3 regions of the Pantoea sp. App145 genome follow, and region 1 is predicted to be linked to each of the others. Evidence: predicted binding sites of a transcription regulator. Region 1 holds the regulator's gene; each other region holds the start of a gene.
The links. The regulator PurR, encoded in region 1, represses purine synthesis genes. The targets are predictions, from matches to a motif close to CANGCAAACGTTTGCNTG.
Positions count from the first base shown of each region.

Region 2: cvpA (colicin V production protein) is a predicted target of PurR. The motif match lies at 2,670-2,687, and genes of this name have one in related genera.
Region 3: RCF31_RS11185 (NCS2 family permease) is a predicted target of PurR. The motif match lies at 2,574-2,591, and genes of this name have one in related genera.

Region 1 is NZ_CP133290.1:979,834-984,445, reverse strand. Features, by position in the region: gene punC (purine nucleoside transporter PunC) at 197-1,405, opposite strand; gene punR (DNA-binding transcriptional activator PunR) at 1,515-2,426, shown strand; gene purR (HTH-type transcriptional repressor PurR) at 2,423-3,448, opposite strand; gene RCF31_RS04365 (YnhF family membrane protein) at 3,734-3,823, shown strand; gene RCF31_RS04360 (C40 family peptidase) at 3,879-4,612, opposite strand, start outside.
Region 2 is NZ_CP133290.1:4,172,332-4,176,943, reverse strand. Features, by position in the region: gene purF (amidophosphoribosyltransferase) at 567-2,084, opposite strand; gene cvpA (colicin V production protein) at 2,121-2,606, opposite strand; gene dedD (cell division protein DedD) at 2,859-3,596, opposite strand; gene folC (bifunctional tetrahydrofolate synthase/dihydrofolate synthase) at 3,586-4,612, opposite strand, start outside.
Region 3 is NZ_CP133290.1:2,446,499-2,451,110, reverse strand. Features, by position in the region: gene RCF31_RS11210 (ATP-grasp fold amidoligase family protein) at 1-73, shown strand, start outside; gene RCF31_RS11205 (YjcB family protein) at 128-409, opposite strand; gene soxS (superoxide response transcriptional regulator SoxS) at 717-1,145, opposite strand; gene soxR (redox-sensitive transcriptional activator SoxR) at 1,229-1,705, shown strand; gene RCF31_RS11190 (glutathione S-transferase family protein) at 1,756-2,421, shown strand; gene RCF31_RS11185 (NCS2 family permease) at 2,630-3,979, shown strand; gene RCF31_RS11180 (Na+/H+ antiporter) at 4,119-4,612, shown strand, end outside.

The DNA of each region.
Region 1 (4,612 bases):
GGTATGAATCTGAATAGAAATGTCTGGCACAACACCGGGGAGAACATCGTGCAGACACCATCCCAGCGACAGAGTCGCTAAATATTAATACAATTATGTTATTGATTTGTTACAGAAATGCTGACCCACGCAGTATATGCTTCCGTGGGTCAATATTCAACGACTTATCGTTAGTTTGCTAACTAAGGCCGTTGCGTTAGCGATTATCTTCGCAGGGACGGGAGTTGTGAGCAACATCACTTTGTGCGCTTGCCACAGCGGCACGCTGCCAGCCGAAACCAGCCCAGGCAAGCGCCACAGTAGCGAGCATGACCAGGCTGGTACTGTGCAATGCCTGTTGTAAGCCAGCGGAAACCAGCAGGCTGGCGATAAAGCACAATCCCAGTTGCAGCAGATTTTGTAAGGATGCCGCTTTACCGGTGGCCTGAGGGAAGGGCAGCAGTGCGCTGGCGACCACGATCGGATAGATCGCACCATTGGCCAGTGCCATGCCGCAGAACGGCAGCAGCAGCGCCCAGAGCGCAGGTGCTGCAAGCTGGGCAACAGCAAACAGACCGACGATGCTCAGGCTGTAAATCACCAGCAACCATGGCAGCAGTTGTTTGCCCTGGAACCGATTCAACAGGGCACGGCAACCAAAGCCACCTACGAGGAAGGCGATGGTCTGCGGTACATAACTCAGACCAATATCGGCGGGTGAAAGCCCGGCATCAGCAAGGATAAAAGGCGAGCCGGTCAGCCAGGCGAAAAAGCTGGCGGAGCAGGCAGAATAAATCAGCACATTGCCGCTGTAGACCTTTGAAGCCAGTAACGTCAACCATCCGGGCTGTGGTGCGCGTGCCGCCTGAGTGCGGGTAGGATTCGCCAGTTGCAGGGTACCGACCAGCAACACCAGCGTGACCAGCGTCAGCAGCAGGAAAATGCTACGCCAGTGGAAATGGCCCATCAGCCAGGCTCCCAGCAACGGGGCCAGCGCCGGTGACAACGCCACCAGCGGCATAATGGTGGCGAAAACTTTGTTCGCCTGCGCCTGTGGATAGCGATCAACCACCAGCGCCTGCCAGCTGACAGCCGCCGCGCATACACCCAGCGCCTGGACAAAACGCAGTGCCAGCATCAGTCGCACATCGGTTACCCACAACATGCCGAGACAGCCCAGCGCGAAGATCACTAATCCGGCCAGCAGAATGGGTTTGCGACCAAAGCGGTCAGACAACGGACCCCAGAAGACCTGCGCACAGGCAAAGCCACCGAGGAACAGGCTCAGGCTGGCGCTGATGGTGCCAGGGGCAGTGGCAAAATCCTGCTGCATGGCACCGAAGGCCGGCAGGTACATATCCGTAGCAAGAAAGCCGAGCATGCTTAGCAAAGCAAGGTAAGGCAAAAATCCTTTTGATGACAACATGGTGATTCTCATTAGACAAATTGAACGCCGGGGAGTGTAAAAGGGTGCGGCAGTCTTTGTGAAACGCTAATATTTGCGAAGTGCTATCAAAAATTTTGCAGGCAAAATCATGTGGTCTGAATACGCGCTTGAAGTGGTGGATGCGGTGGCTCGCAGCGGCAGTTTTAGCGCAGCGGCGCAGGAGTTGCATCGCGTGCCCTCTGCCATCAGCTATACGGTACGCCAGCTGGAAACCTGGCTGGCCGTGCCTTTGTTTGAAAGGCAGCACCGGGAGGTGGTATTGACGGCAGCGGGTGAGCATTTCGTGCGTGAAGGCCGGAGTGTTATCAAAAAAATGCTGGCAACCCGACGCCAGTGCCAGCAACTGGCTAACGGCTGGCGTGGTCAGTTGAGTATCGCGGTTGACTGTATCGTTAAACCGCAGCGTACCCGGCAACTGGTAAAGGATTTCTACCGTCACTTCCCGGATATGGAGCTGATTATCAGCTATGAAGTGTTCAACGGGGTCTGGGATGCGCTGGCTGATGGACGGGTCGATGTGGCGATTGGGGCCACCCAAGCCATTCCGGTCGGTGGGCGTTTCGCCTTCCAGGATATGGGCGCGCTGAACTGGCGTTGCGTGGTCAGTCCCGGGCATCCCCTGACAAAAAGTACCCAGCTGGATGAAGAAACCTTACGGACGTGGCCTTCGCTGGTGCTGGAGGATACGTCGCGGGCGCTGCCGCGGCGTATGACCTGGACGCTGGATAACCAGCGGCGTCTGGTGGTACCGGAGTGGGAAACCGGGATGGATTGCCTGCGGGCAGGTTTGTGCGTGGGCATGGTGCCGGGCCATTTAGCCCGGCGACTGCTGGATAGTGGCGAGTTAACCGAACTGACGCTGCCTGCGCCTTTCCCGGAGAGTCCCTGCTGCGTCAGCTGGTCGGAACAACGCGCTTCACCGGCATTAAGCTGGCTGCTGGATTATCTGGGCGATGCTGAAACGCTCAACCATGAGTGGTTGAGCGAAACGATAGCTTAGCGACGATAATCGCGGAACGGGCCGTCAGCGACTGAGCGGCGTTCAATCAATGTTGGCTGCACTTCGATGGTCTGCGGCTCTTCGCGTTTACTGGTGATGCGATCGAGCAGCATTTCCAGTGCTTTTTCTCCCAGCTGCGCTTTCGGCTGATGAACGGTCGTCAGCGCTGGGGTGAAATACCGGGCGTTGCGCACGTTGTCATAGCCAATCACCGAAATATCCTGTGGCACACGCAGCCCCATTTCATCGGCGGCACAAATCGCGCCCATCGCCATGATATCGCCGCCACAAAACACCGCCGTCGGACGTTGTTTCTGGTTGAGGATCTGCTGCATCGCCTGATAACCGGATTCTGGTTCGAAGTCGCCCTGCACAATCCATTCCGGACGAACGGTAATACCGGCTTCATGCAGTGCCTGCATAAAACCAGCATGACGACCGCCGCCAGTGTTGCGCTCCATCTGGCCGGGGATGGCACCAATGTCGCGATGTCCACGTTCAATCAGGTAACGTCCCGCAAGATAGCCGCCCTGGAAGGCGTTATCCTGCACGGTATCGGTGAAATCACCGCGAGACTCGCCCCAGTCCATCACCACCATCGGAATATTGCGGTTCTCTTCCAGCATGGTGAGCAGGTCGTCCGGATATTCGGAACACATCACCAATAAACCGTCGACGCGCTTTTGCGCCATCATCGAGAGATAAGCACGCTGCTTTTGCAGATCGTTATGCGCATTGCCGAGAATCAGCGTGTAGCCGCGGTCGAAACAGTGGTTTTCTACCGCTTCGATGATTTCCGCGAAATAGGGGGCTTCGCTGGAGGTGGCGAGCAATCCCAGTGTTTTGGTGTGGTTGACCTTCAGGCTACGCGCCACGGCGCTGGGCGAGTAGTGCAGTTCTTTGATCGCTTCCCATACGGCGTTACGCGTCTCTTCCGCGACAAAACGCGTCTTGTTGATGACATGCGAAACCGTGGTGGTGGAGACACCGGCGCGTTTCGCCACATCTTTAATTGTTGCCATGAAAATGGTACTCCCGGGCTTATCGCAACTTACTGATAAGTATATTGTTAAACGTTTGCGTCTGCTAATGGTTTTGCGCCCCAATTTTTGGGGCAAATGGCGAAGAAAAAGGCGTTAACTCTGAGTCTAAATCACTTTAACAGGCCACAAACACAGCGTGCGCAAAATCTGTTGCGCAACGAAAGGCGGCGATTCTAGCAAGCTGACGCGGATAACACGAGATTTTTGCCGGGGGCTGTGCGAAAATTACATTAACCCTTCAATTAATGTGACTAAGGAGTTGTGATGAGTACAGACCTGAAACTCGCGCTGGGTACTACCGTTGGCGCGCTGTTAATGATCATCGTGTTCAGCTTCACCGCGATCCTTCATTAATAAAAAAGCCGGACCTGAAATTTCAGTGTCCGGCTTTTTATTGCGCGGTGACCGCTTAGCGAATGGTTTTTGGCGTCATCATGCGGCGTGCACCGACATAATGCTTCTGCCAGTAATCTTCACCTAATGCGCTAATCTGAATATCTTTACCGGTACGCGGTGACTGAATAAACTTGCCGTTGCCAAGGTAAACACCCACATGGTCAGCGGTACCGCGATGGTTAATGCGGAAGAACACCAAATCTCCTTTCTCCAGCATATCGCGTTTAATCGGTGCCGCATCACGCAGGTGATACATTTCGTTAGCGGTGCGTGGGAATTTGTATTTCACCAGGTCTTTATAGGCATACCACACCAGACCACTGCAATCGAAACCGGTATGTGGTGAAGTACCACCCCACTGGTAGGGTTTACCGATCTGACCCATTAATTTGTTCATCGCCGTTTCACGCGCCTTTTGATAGCGCTGCCGGTGTGATTTGCTCATCCTGATGGTGGTGAGGTCGCTGGCGTCATCCTGCTCAGATGTGACTTTCGCCACGCGCTGATGACCATATTTTTTGATCGGCGACTTCAGCAGGGTTTTTCTGCGGGTAGTTTTGTGCAGCGCAGTTTCGGTTTTGGTGGGTTTCTTCAGTCTTAACTTATGAACACTGCTGGTAAGGCGTGATTTTTTGGTGCTGGTCTTGACCGGGCGTCGTTTACGGCGCTCATCTTCGCGTGCACTTTTTTTCTCTGCATTATGCAAACTGGCATTGATGGGCGCATGCGGTGACGCAGAAGCCACAT
Region 2 (4,612 bases), 1.1 Mb from region 1:
TATCCTGAATATTTTCATCCGGCTTTAATTTTACGGATTGAACCGTGGTTTCCTGATAATTCCCCCGCTCGCTGAATGCACTGGCGGGCAGGCATACTAATGAAAGGGAAAGTGGCACAAGAATAGCGGTTGTAATAGCCGAAAGTTTAAATCTCTTTCCAGACGTCATTTGAAATTACCCCAGTAAATTGAAATGCTGAACTAAAGGATGAAAAGCGGGGTGAGTTGAAATTATTTTTCACCACGTTTTCCCTGCGGCATTTTCAAACGCGAGGTATCAAAACAGTTAATGAGATTGTCATGATTTCATCATCAATCCCGGAAGCATGATTTTTATTTATGATTTACTAAATAATTAGTTCACTGAATTCAGATTAATTCACCTCCTTATTATGAGTAAGAGGAACATGGCCAGCACTAAGCTATAGCCTGATAAAATTCTGCTACTGGATAAACAGGAAAGTGAGGGTTTTATATCAAGAATGACACGAGGGGCAGGAGGTTTTATTTCTGATGGGAGATAATAATAAAATGCCCGCTTTTAATTAAAAAGCGGGCAATGCAATTTAACCTTCGTTATGTAATTCCAGACCTTCCACTTCAGTCTGACGTGCGATGGCTTTTGCATCGTCATTACGCAGTGACTGGAGATAGTCAAGATAACGCTGGTCAACGTCTTTGGTGACGTAAATACCGTTAAAGACCGAACACTCAAACTGCGCGATATCCGGGTTCTCTTCGCGTACAGCTTCGATCAGATCGTCGAGGTCCTGGAAAATCAACGCATCGGCTTTAATCAGCTGACGAATCTCTTCCACTTCACGACCATGGGCGATCAGCTCGGTCGCGCTCGGCATATCGATGCCATACACGTTCGGGAAACGAATTTCCGGCGCGGCTGAAGCCAGATAGACGCGCTTCGCACCCGCTTCGCGTGCCATCTCGATAATTTGTTCCGAGGTGGTACCACGCACGATAGAGTCATCCACCAACAGCACGTTCTTATCACGGAACTCAGCACGGTTGGCGTTCAGCTTGCGGCGTACCGCGCTGCGACGCAGATGCTGGCCCGGCATGATGAAGGTACGGCCAACGTAGCGGTTTTTCACAAATCCCTGACGATAAGGCTTATCGAGGATACGGGCGATTTCCAGCGCCACATCGGTAGAGGTTTCCGGAATCGGGATCACCACATCGATATCAAGATCTTCCCACTCACGCGCGATCTTCGCACCCAGCTTGGTGCCCATACGTACGCGCGCACTGTAGACCGAAATTTTGTCGAGGAAGGAGTCCGGACGCGCAAAGTAGACGTACTCGAACAGGCACGGATTGCTTTTCGGGTTCTCAGCACACTGACGCGTGGAGAGCTGGCCCTGCTCGGTGATGTAGACCGCTTCACCCGGTGCCACATCACGAATGAACTCAAAGCCCAGCGTATCCAGCGCCACGCTTTCAGACGCGACCATATACTCGATACGGCCATCGGCGATTTGGCGTTTACCCAGCACCAGCGGACGGATGCCGTTAGGATCGCGGAAGGCAACCATGCCATGACCGATAATCATCGAAACCACCGCGTAAGCACCACGCACCTGCTGGTGCACGGCAGCCACCGCGGCAAAAATGTTGTCAGCTTCCAGTGGGTAATGCTGAAAACGGTCCAGCTCCTGCGCAAAGATGTTGAGCAGGATTTCGGAATCAGAGGTGGTGTTGACGTGACGGCGACCCACTTCGAACAGCTGCTTACGCAGTTCGTGCGCGTTGGTCAGGTTACCGTTGTGCGCCAGCGTAATGCCGTAAGGGGAGTTCACATAGAAAGGTTGCGCTTCAGAGGCACTGGAGCTGCCTGCTGTCGGATAACGTACGTGACCAATCCCGATGTTGCCTTGCAAACGCTGCATGTGGCGTGCTTCGAAGACATCGCTCACCAGCCCATTGGCTTTGCGCAAACGAAAGCAGTTAAGCGCATCGATGGTACAAATGCCGGCGGCATCCTGCCCGCGGTGCTGCAGCACCGTTAACGCGTCATAGATCGACTGGTTTACTGGCATAAAACCGGTGATACCAACAATACCGCACATGTTGTCATTTCCTCATTAGCCGCACTCCCGGTGGCGTCACCGGGGTAAAAAACTCGACGTGCTTTTCAGATAGTCAAAAAACCACCTGATGATGTAACTGAACTGGGGAATGAGTTGGGACTGCTGCCAGTCCGGGCTTTTCGAGAAGCCGGTGAATGTATCAAGGAAGAAGAGAATAGCGGCAACGATTAGCACGCCACGCAACGCCCCGAAACAGACCCCCAACACCCTGTCGGTTCCCGACAGGCCGGTCTTTTCAACCAGCGTGCCGATCACATAGTTCACGATGGCACCCACAATCAGGGTAGCAACGAACAGTACCGCGATAGCGATACCGTTACGAACCAGTTCGTCGTCAAAACCTGTAAACCAGACTGCAAGGTAGGCGTAGTAGTGACTGGCGACAAAAAACGCACATCCCCAGGTAACGAGAGATAAGGCTTCCCGGACAAACCCGCGAACCAGGCTGACCAGAGCCGAAAAACTAACTACCGCAATAATGACGTAATCAATCCAGATCATGAACTCTTCCAGCGCCAGCGCGATTGCACCCCTGCATCCAGTTCGGGGCGCATTCTAACAGAAAAAGAAAACGTTTGCGTAGGGTTTTCCGGTTCCGTATCCATAAAAAGGGCGAAGAAAAAAAATCACCTCGCCCCGACGTATCTCAGCAAGGTAACCAACTGAAATAAAATAATTTTTCTGTCATCAATTTGATGAACAACCTGTGCTATGCCGCGCCTTTTTCTGCTATCGGCGCGGCTTATCAACGGTTTAGCGCGTGCTGTACGGTTTGACGACCCCACCGAGTCCGGAAAGGTTTTTCAGCTCACCCAGCGCCGCCTGCATCTTCGCTTTTGACGCATCCGGCCCGACATAAATACGGGTGATCTGGCCCTGAACCGGCGTTGATGGCACCGTAAAGGCGCGATAGCCCGAGAGACGCAACTGCGCCACAATCTCGTTGACCTTCGCTGCGTTTTTCAACGCCCCGAGCTGCACCACATAAGCCTGACCCGCGGGTGCTGGCGCTTCTGCTTCACTCTGCTTCGGCGTTTCGACCGGTTTCGGCTGTTCCACCGGCTTAGGCTCAACCGGTTTCGGCCTGGGTTGCTCAATCGGTTTTGGCTTAGGCTGCTCAACGGGTTTGGGTTTCGGCGTCTGTACCGGCGCGCTTTGATGGACCGGCGGCGGCGTCACCACGCTGGGTTCGCTATTCTGAGCTGGCTGAGTATTGCCGCTCTCTGCCGGACTGGTGGACGTTTTGCTATTGGTCGCACTCGGCTCGGTCGTCGTACCCGCGCCTTCCGGCGGCTGAGCAGGCAACGGCTGGGTGACCGGTGGCACCATCTCGCTGTCCTGCTGATCATCCGGTTTCGGCACCAGCGGAATGGCAGCGAACTCCTCTTTGTAGTGCTTTTTCTTGCCATCCAGCAGGCCAGGTAAGACGATGACGCCAACCGCCACCAGAATCACTGTGCCAACCAAACGGTTCTGAAACTTACTTGCCACTGCCGTTCTCCGCTGCCATCGATTCCATTACCTGTGCCACGGTGTGGAAAGAACCACACACCAGAATCACATCCTCGGGATGCGCCTGCAACCGCGCTGCCTGCCAGGCAGCATCCACGGTAGCAAATGCTTCACCACTCGCCAGATGGGCAATCAGCTGCTCCGCTGTCGCACCGCGTGGACCCTCAAGGGGAGCGCAGTACCAGCTATCCACCTGGGGTGCCAGCGCCGCCAGCGTTCCCGCGATATCTTTATCATGCAGCATACCTACCACCGCATGAACCTTACCGGAACGCGGCAGTTCCGCCAGACGTGAAGCCAGATAATAAGCGGCATGGGGATTATGTGCTACATCCAGGATCACACGAGGTGATTCACTGACCGTCTGGAAACGACCCGGTAAAATAGCCAGCGGCAGATGCTGACGAATAATCGCCTCGCTAACCGGTAAACCCGACGCACGCAGCGCGATAAGCGCGGTCGCGGCATTGGGTAACGGCACCTGCGGTAACGGCAGGTTGCGCAATTCACCCTGCGCATCCTGCAGCGTCCAGCTGTCGCCATGCTGCTGCCATTGCCAGTCGCGGTTACGCTGCAACAGCAATGCGCCCTTCTCTGCCGCAACGATCGCGATGGTATGCGGCATATCCGGTTCACCCACTACGGCCGGTTTACCTGCACGGAACACCCCCGCTTTTTCACGGCCAATGCTTTCGCGATCCGGCCCCAGCCAGTCGGTGTGGTCCAGCGCGATGCTGGTGACCACCGCCACATCGGCATCGACGATGTTGGTCGCGTCGAGGCGTCCACCCAGACCGACCTCGAGGATCACCACATCCAGCCCCGCTTCACGGAACAGATTTAACGCGGATAAGGTACCGAACTCGAAATAGGTCAGCGAGATGTCGCCGCGCCCGGCTTCAATGGCGGCAAAACTGGCGCTGTGCAAAGCTTCATCCAGCTCCTCGCCCTGAATGCGCACCCGTTCGGTGTATCGCACCAGATGCGGTGAACTG
Region 3 (4,612 bases), 1.5 Mb from region 1:
CCGTCTCGGTGCGAAGACGCCGGGCGGTACGGTGGGGGATGTCAAGATCCCGGCCGTGTTGAAGAAAATTTGAAATCACACAGCAAAATAAAAAACCCCGCGATGCGGGGTTTTTTATTGGTGGAAATCAGGGCATTGGCCAATCGGCAGGGGTCTGGCTCATCACCTCGACGAAGGCGTTTTTGGTGATTTCCATAAAGTTATGCAGATTTTCCATGCTCAGGGTGATTCCCAGCAGGCCGGTGACAAACCAGCAGGACATGCCCAGGCCGATTCCGCCGCACATCAGCGCCATCACATGGTGGCTGTTCTGACGAAAACGAATTTTCAGGGTGCTGGCGAAAAACATCATTATTGCGCTCAGCAATTCCCAGCGCATAACGATAAGACTGGTGGTTAAAGTAGCCATCTGCAACGAACCTCTATGAATCAGTAACATCCCTGACATTCATCGGACATCACTGGCGGCAAAGAAGGAAGGTCAGGGAGGCCCTTCAGGCCGTCGTATTACGCATTATTTTGTGACTTGGGTCACATTATATCATTCGATTTGAAATTTTGAACAAAATTTATACCTTGTATGGTAGAAAAAATTTTATCGAAGTCAGATGCGGCATTTATGTGGATTGTGCAAATAATTGCACGGGTGGGTAGCGGCGCGATTTATCGCGCGCCTGACAGGCAGGGTGCGCCCGCAGGGGGGCGCGCAGAGAGGATTAGCGGATCGGGCAGCACTCGCCGGTGGTTCGCTGGGTAAAGCTGGCCAGATTTTCGTTGCAATCAAAGCTCACCAGGCGTGGACGCTGGATCATCGCCTGACGACGCATGGTGTGGCGATAGGCAGTCGGTGTTTGCGAGAACTGACGACGAAACACGCGGGAAAACGTCTGTTGCGAGTCATAACCGTACTGCATCGCGATATCAAATACCGGGCGTTGCGTCTGGCGCAGTGCTTCTGCTGCCAGCGTTAAACGCCGTTCGCGGATATAGCCGCCCAATGTTTGTTTCGTCACGGTACGGAACATACGTTGCAGGTGCCATTTGGAATAACCTGATTTGGCCGCTACTTCATCAATTGACAGGGTTTTATCCAGATTCTGATCGATCCAGTGCGTCAGTGAATGAATGATTTCCTCTTGCATCATAACCACATCCTTCTGAGTAGAGATTCGAAGTTTCAATGGGGAGCGAGTATAATTCCTCAAGTTAACTTGAGGTAAAGAGCCAAATGAAAAAAGAACGCAACTACCCGAAGCCGGTGCTGACGCCGGGCGAAGTAGCGAAACGCAGCGGCGTGGCCGTCTCGGCGCTGCACTTTTATGAGACCAAAGGATTGATCTCCAGCACGCGCAATAACGGCAATCAGCGGCGTTACAGCCGCGATGTGCTGCGTCGCGTGGCGATCATTAAAATCGCGCAACGTATCGGCATTCCTCTCGCCACGGTAAGCGATAGCCTGATGCATGTACCCGCCAACAAACGTATGTCGACCCAGGAATGGGATGCGCTGACCCAGCACTGGCGCGAGGAGCTGGATAAACGCATCGAAACACTTACGCGGCTGCGTAACGATCTCGACGGGTGTATTGGTTGCGGTTGTCTGTCGATGCGCGATTGTCCGCTGCGTAACCCCGGTGACCGTCTGGCAGAGCAGGGGTCGGGCGCTGTGTTACTCGATCCGCAACAGGACGAGCAGAAACGCTGAGACGCCATCATCTATACTTGCCGGGTCAATCCATTGGTCAGGAAGCCATGATGATCACCGTTCACCATCTTGAAAATTCCCGTTCACATCGGGTGCTGTGGCTGCTGGAAGAGTTATCGGTGCCTTATCAAATCAAGCGCTACCAACGTGAAGGCACCTTGCTGGCACCGGAGTCGCTGAAAAAAGTCCATCCTCTGGGCAAATCCCCGGTGATCACCGATGGCAATCGGGTGGTGGCGGAGTCCGGGGCCATCCTCGAATATCTGGCAGAAAAATATGACGTCGAGTATCGGCTGAAACCTGCCGATGAGGATGCGCAGATTCAGGCCCGCTACTGGCTGCATTACGCCGAGGGATCGCTGATGCCGTTGCTGGTGATGAAACTGGTGTTCGGCCAGTTGGGCAAAAAGCCGGTGCCCTGGCTGCTGCGTCCGGCGGGCAGGGCGCTCAGCGCGGGTATCCAGAAAGCCTGGCTGAACAAGCAGCTGGCGCTGCATGGCGGCGTGATTGAGCAACATCTCAGCCAGCATCCTTACTTTGCCGGTCATCGTTTCACCATCGCCGATATCCAGATGAGTTTCCCGTTGCTGGCGATGCGCGCGCGTACCGGTCTGCGCGATATGCCCGCCAGTCTGCGCTGGCTGGAAGGGATGGAACAGCGGGCAGCCTGGCAGCGGGCGCTGGAGCAGGGCGGCCCGATAAATTTCAGCGGTTAAATCCGTTATGCCAGATTATCAGTTGAAAACCGCCGGTCATTCACCGGATAATCGTTTGCCTTTTTTCTGAGTTTCCCCTTTTACGACCAGAAATACGCGGCTACGTAAACGTTTGCTTTGTTTCTTCACCGGAGAGACGTGCACCAGGACGGCAGGCAAACGGTAGCCGTGCGGCCACTCACAACACAAAAAATGCAGAGGATTAATTATGTCTGGCGATTCTCGCCCGGCCAGTGGAAAACTGGACGCCTGGTTTACTATTTCAGCACGCGGTAGCAGCGTGCGTCAGGAAGTGCTGGCAGGGTTAACCACCTTCCTGGCAATGGTTTATTCCGTCATTGTGGTGCCGGGTATGCTCGGTAAAGCAGGCTTTTCTCCGACGGCGGTCTTCGTCGCGACCTGCCTGGTGGCAAGCTTCGGTTCCATCCTGATGGGGTTGTGGGCCAACCTGCCCATGGCTATCGGTTGCGCTATCTCGCTGACCGCCTTCACCGCCTTCAGCCTGGTGCTGGGGCAGCATATCAGTGTGCCGGTTGCCCTTGGGGCGGTGTTCCTGATGGGGCTGCTGTTTACCGTGATCTCTGCCACCGGCATTCGTGCGTGGATTCTGCGTAACCTGCCGATGGGTGTCGCGCATGGCACGGGCATCGGTATCGGCCTGTTTCTGCTGCTGATCGCTGCCGATAGCATTGGCCTGGTGGTGAAAAATCCGGCGGCGGGCTTACCGGTAGAGCTGGGGCACTTCGCCTCCTTCCCGGTGATCATGGCGCTGGTCGGGCTGGCAGCCATCTTCGGTCTGGAAAAACGTCGTGTACCGGGCGGCATCCTGCTGACCATTGTCGGGATCTCGATTGTCGGATTGATTTTCGACCCGGCGGTGAAGTTCCAGGGGCTGTTTGCCATGCCGAGCCTGAAAGATGCCAGCGGCCAGTCGCTGGTGTTTAGCCTCGACATCATGGGCGCGCTGAAACCGGCAGTGTTGCCAACGGTGCTGGCGCTGGTCATGACCGCTGTGTTTGATGCTACTGGCACCATTCGCGCGGTGGCCGGGCAGGCCAATTTGCTGGATAAAGACGGGCAGATCATTAACGGCGGTCGTGCTCTGACTACCGACTCGGTCAGCAGCCTGTTTGCCGGCCTGGTGGGCGCATCTCCGGCAGCGGTGTACATCGAATCTGCGGCAGGTACGGCGGCGGGTGGCAAAACCGGTCTGACGGCGATTGTGGTTGGCCTGCTGTTCCTGGTGATTCTGTTTATGTCGCCGCTGGCGTATCTGGTCCCTGCTTACGCCACCGCGCCTGCGCTGATGTACGTGGGTCTGCTGATGCTGAGCAACGTGGCGAAGATCGATTTCAACGATTTTGTTGATGCCATGTCCGGCCTGCTGACGGCGGTGTTTATCGTGCTGACCTGCAACATCGTCACCGGCATCATGCTTGGCTTTGCTGCGCTGGTGATTGGTCGCCTGTTTGCCGGTGAGTGGCGTAAGCTGAATTTTGGCACCGTGGTGATTGCTGTGGCGCTGGTGGCTTTCTACGCCGGTGGCTGGGCCATCTGATCTGAAAATCTCCTGAAGTCCGAATTATTATCTTTCCTTGCTGTGCCGCACGTCGGGTTTTCCTGTCGTGCGGCATTTTGTTTTACACTTTCCGTTGCTACAACATCGCTTTAACGATTACGATTCGCCTAAGGAAAGCATGGAAATCTTCTTTACTATTCTCATCATGACGCTGGTGGTGTCGCTCTCCGGCGTCGCGGCACGAATTTTACCTTTTCAAATCCCACTGCCGCTGGTGCAGATTGCTGCCGGTGCGATGCTCGCCTGGCCCACCTTTGGTCTGCATGTCGATTTTGATCCCGAACTGTTTCTGGTGCTGTTCATTCCGCCCTTGCTGTTCGCCGACGGCTGGAAAACGCCGATCAACGAATTCCTGCACCACGGGCGCGAGATCATCGGACTGGCACTGGTGCTGGTGCTGATCACCGTCGTCGGGATCGGTTACCTGATTTACTGGCTGGTGCCGGGCATCCCGCTGATTCCGGCCTTCGCCCTGGCGGCGGTACTGTCACCCACCGATGCGGTGGCGCTCTCCGGTATCGTCGGTGAAGGGCGTATCCCGAAGAAAATTATGTCGATTGTGCAGGGCGAAGCCCTGATGAACGATGCATCCGGCCTGGTGTCACTGAAATT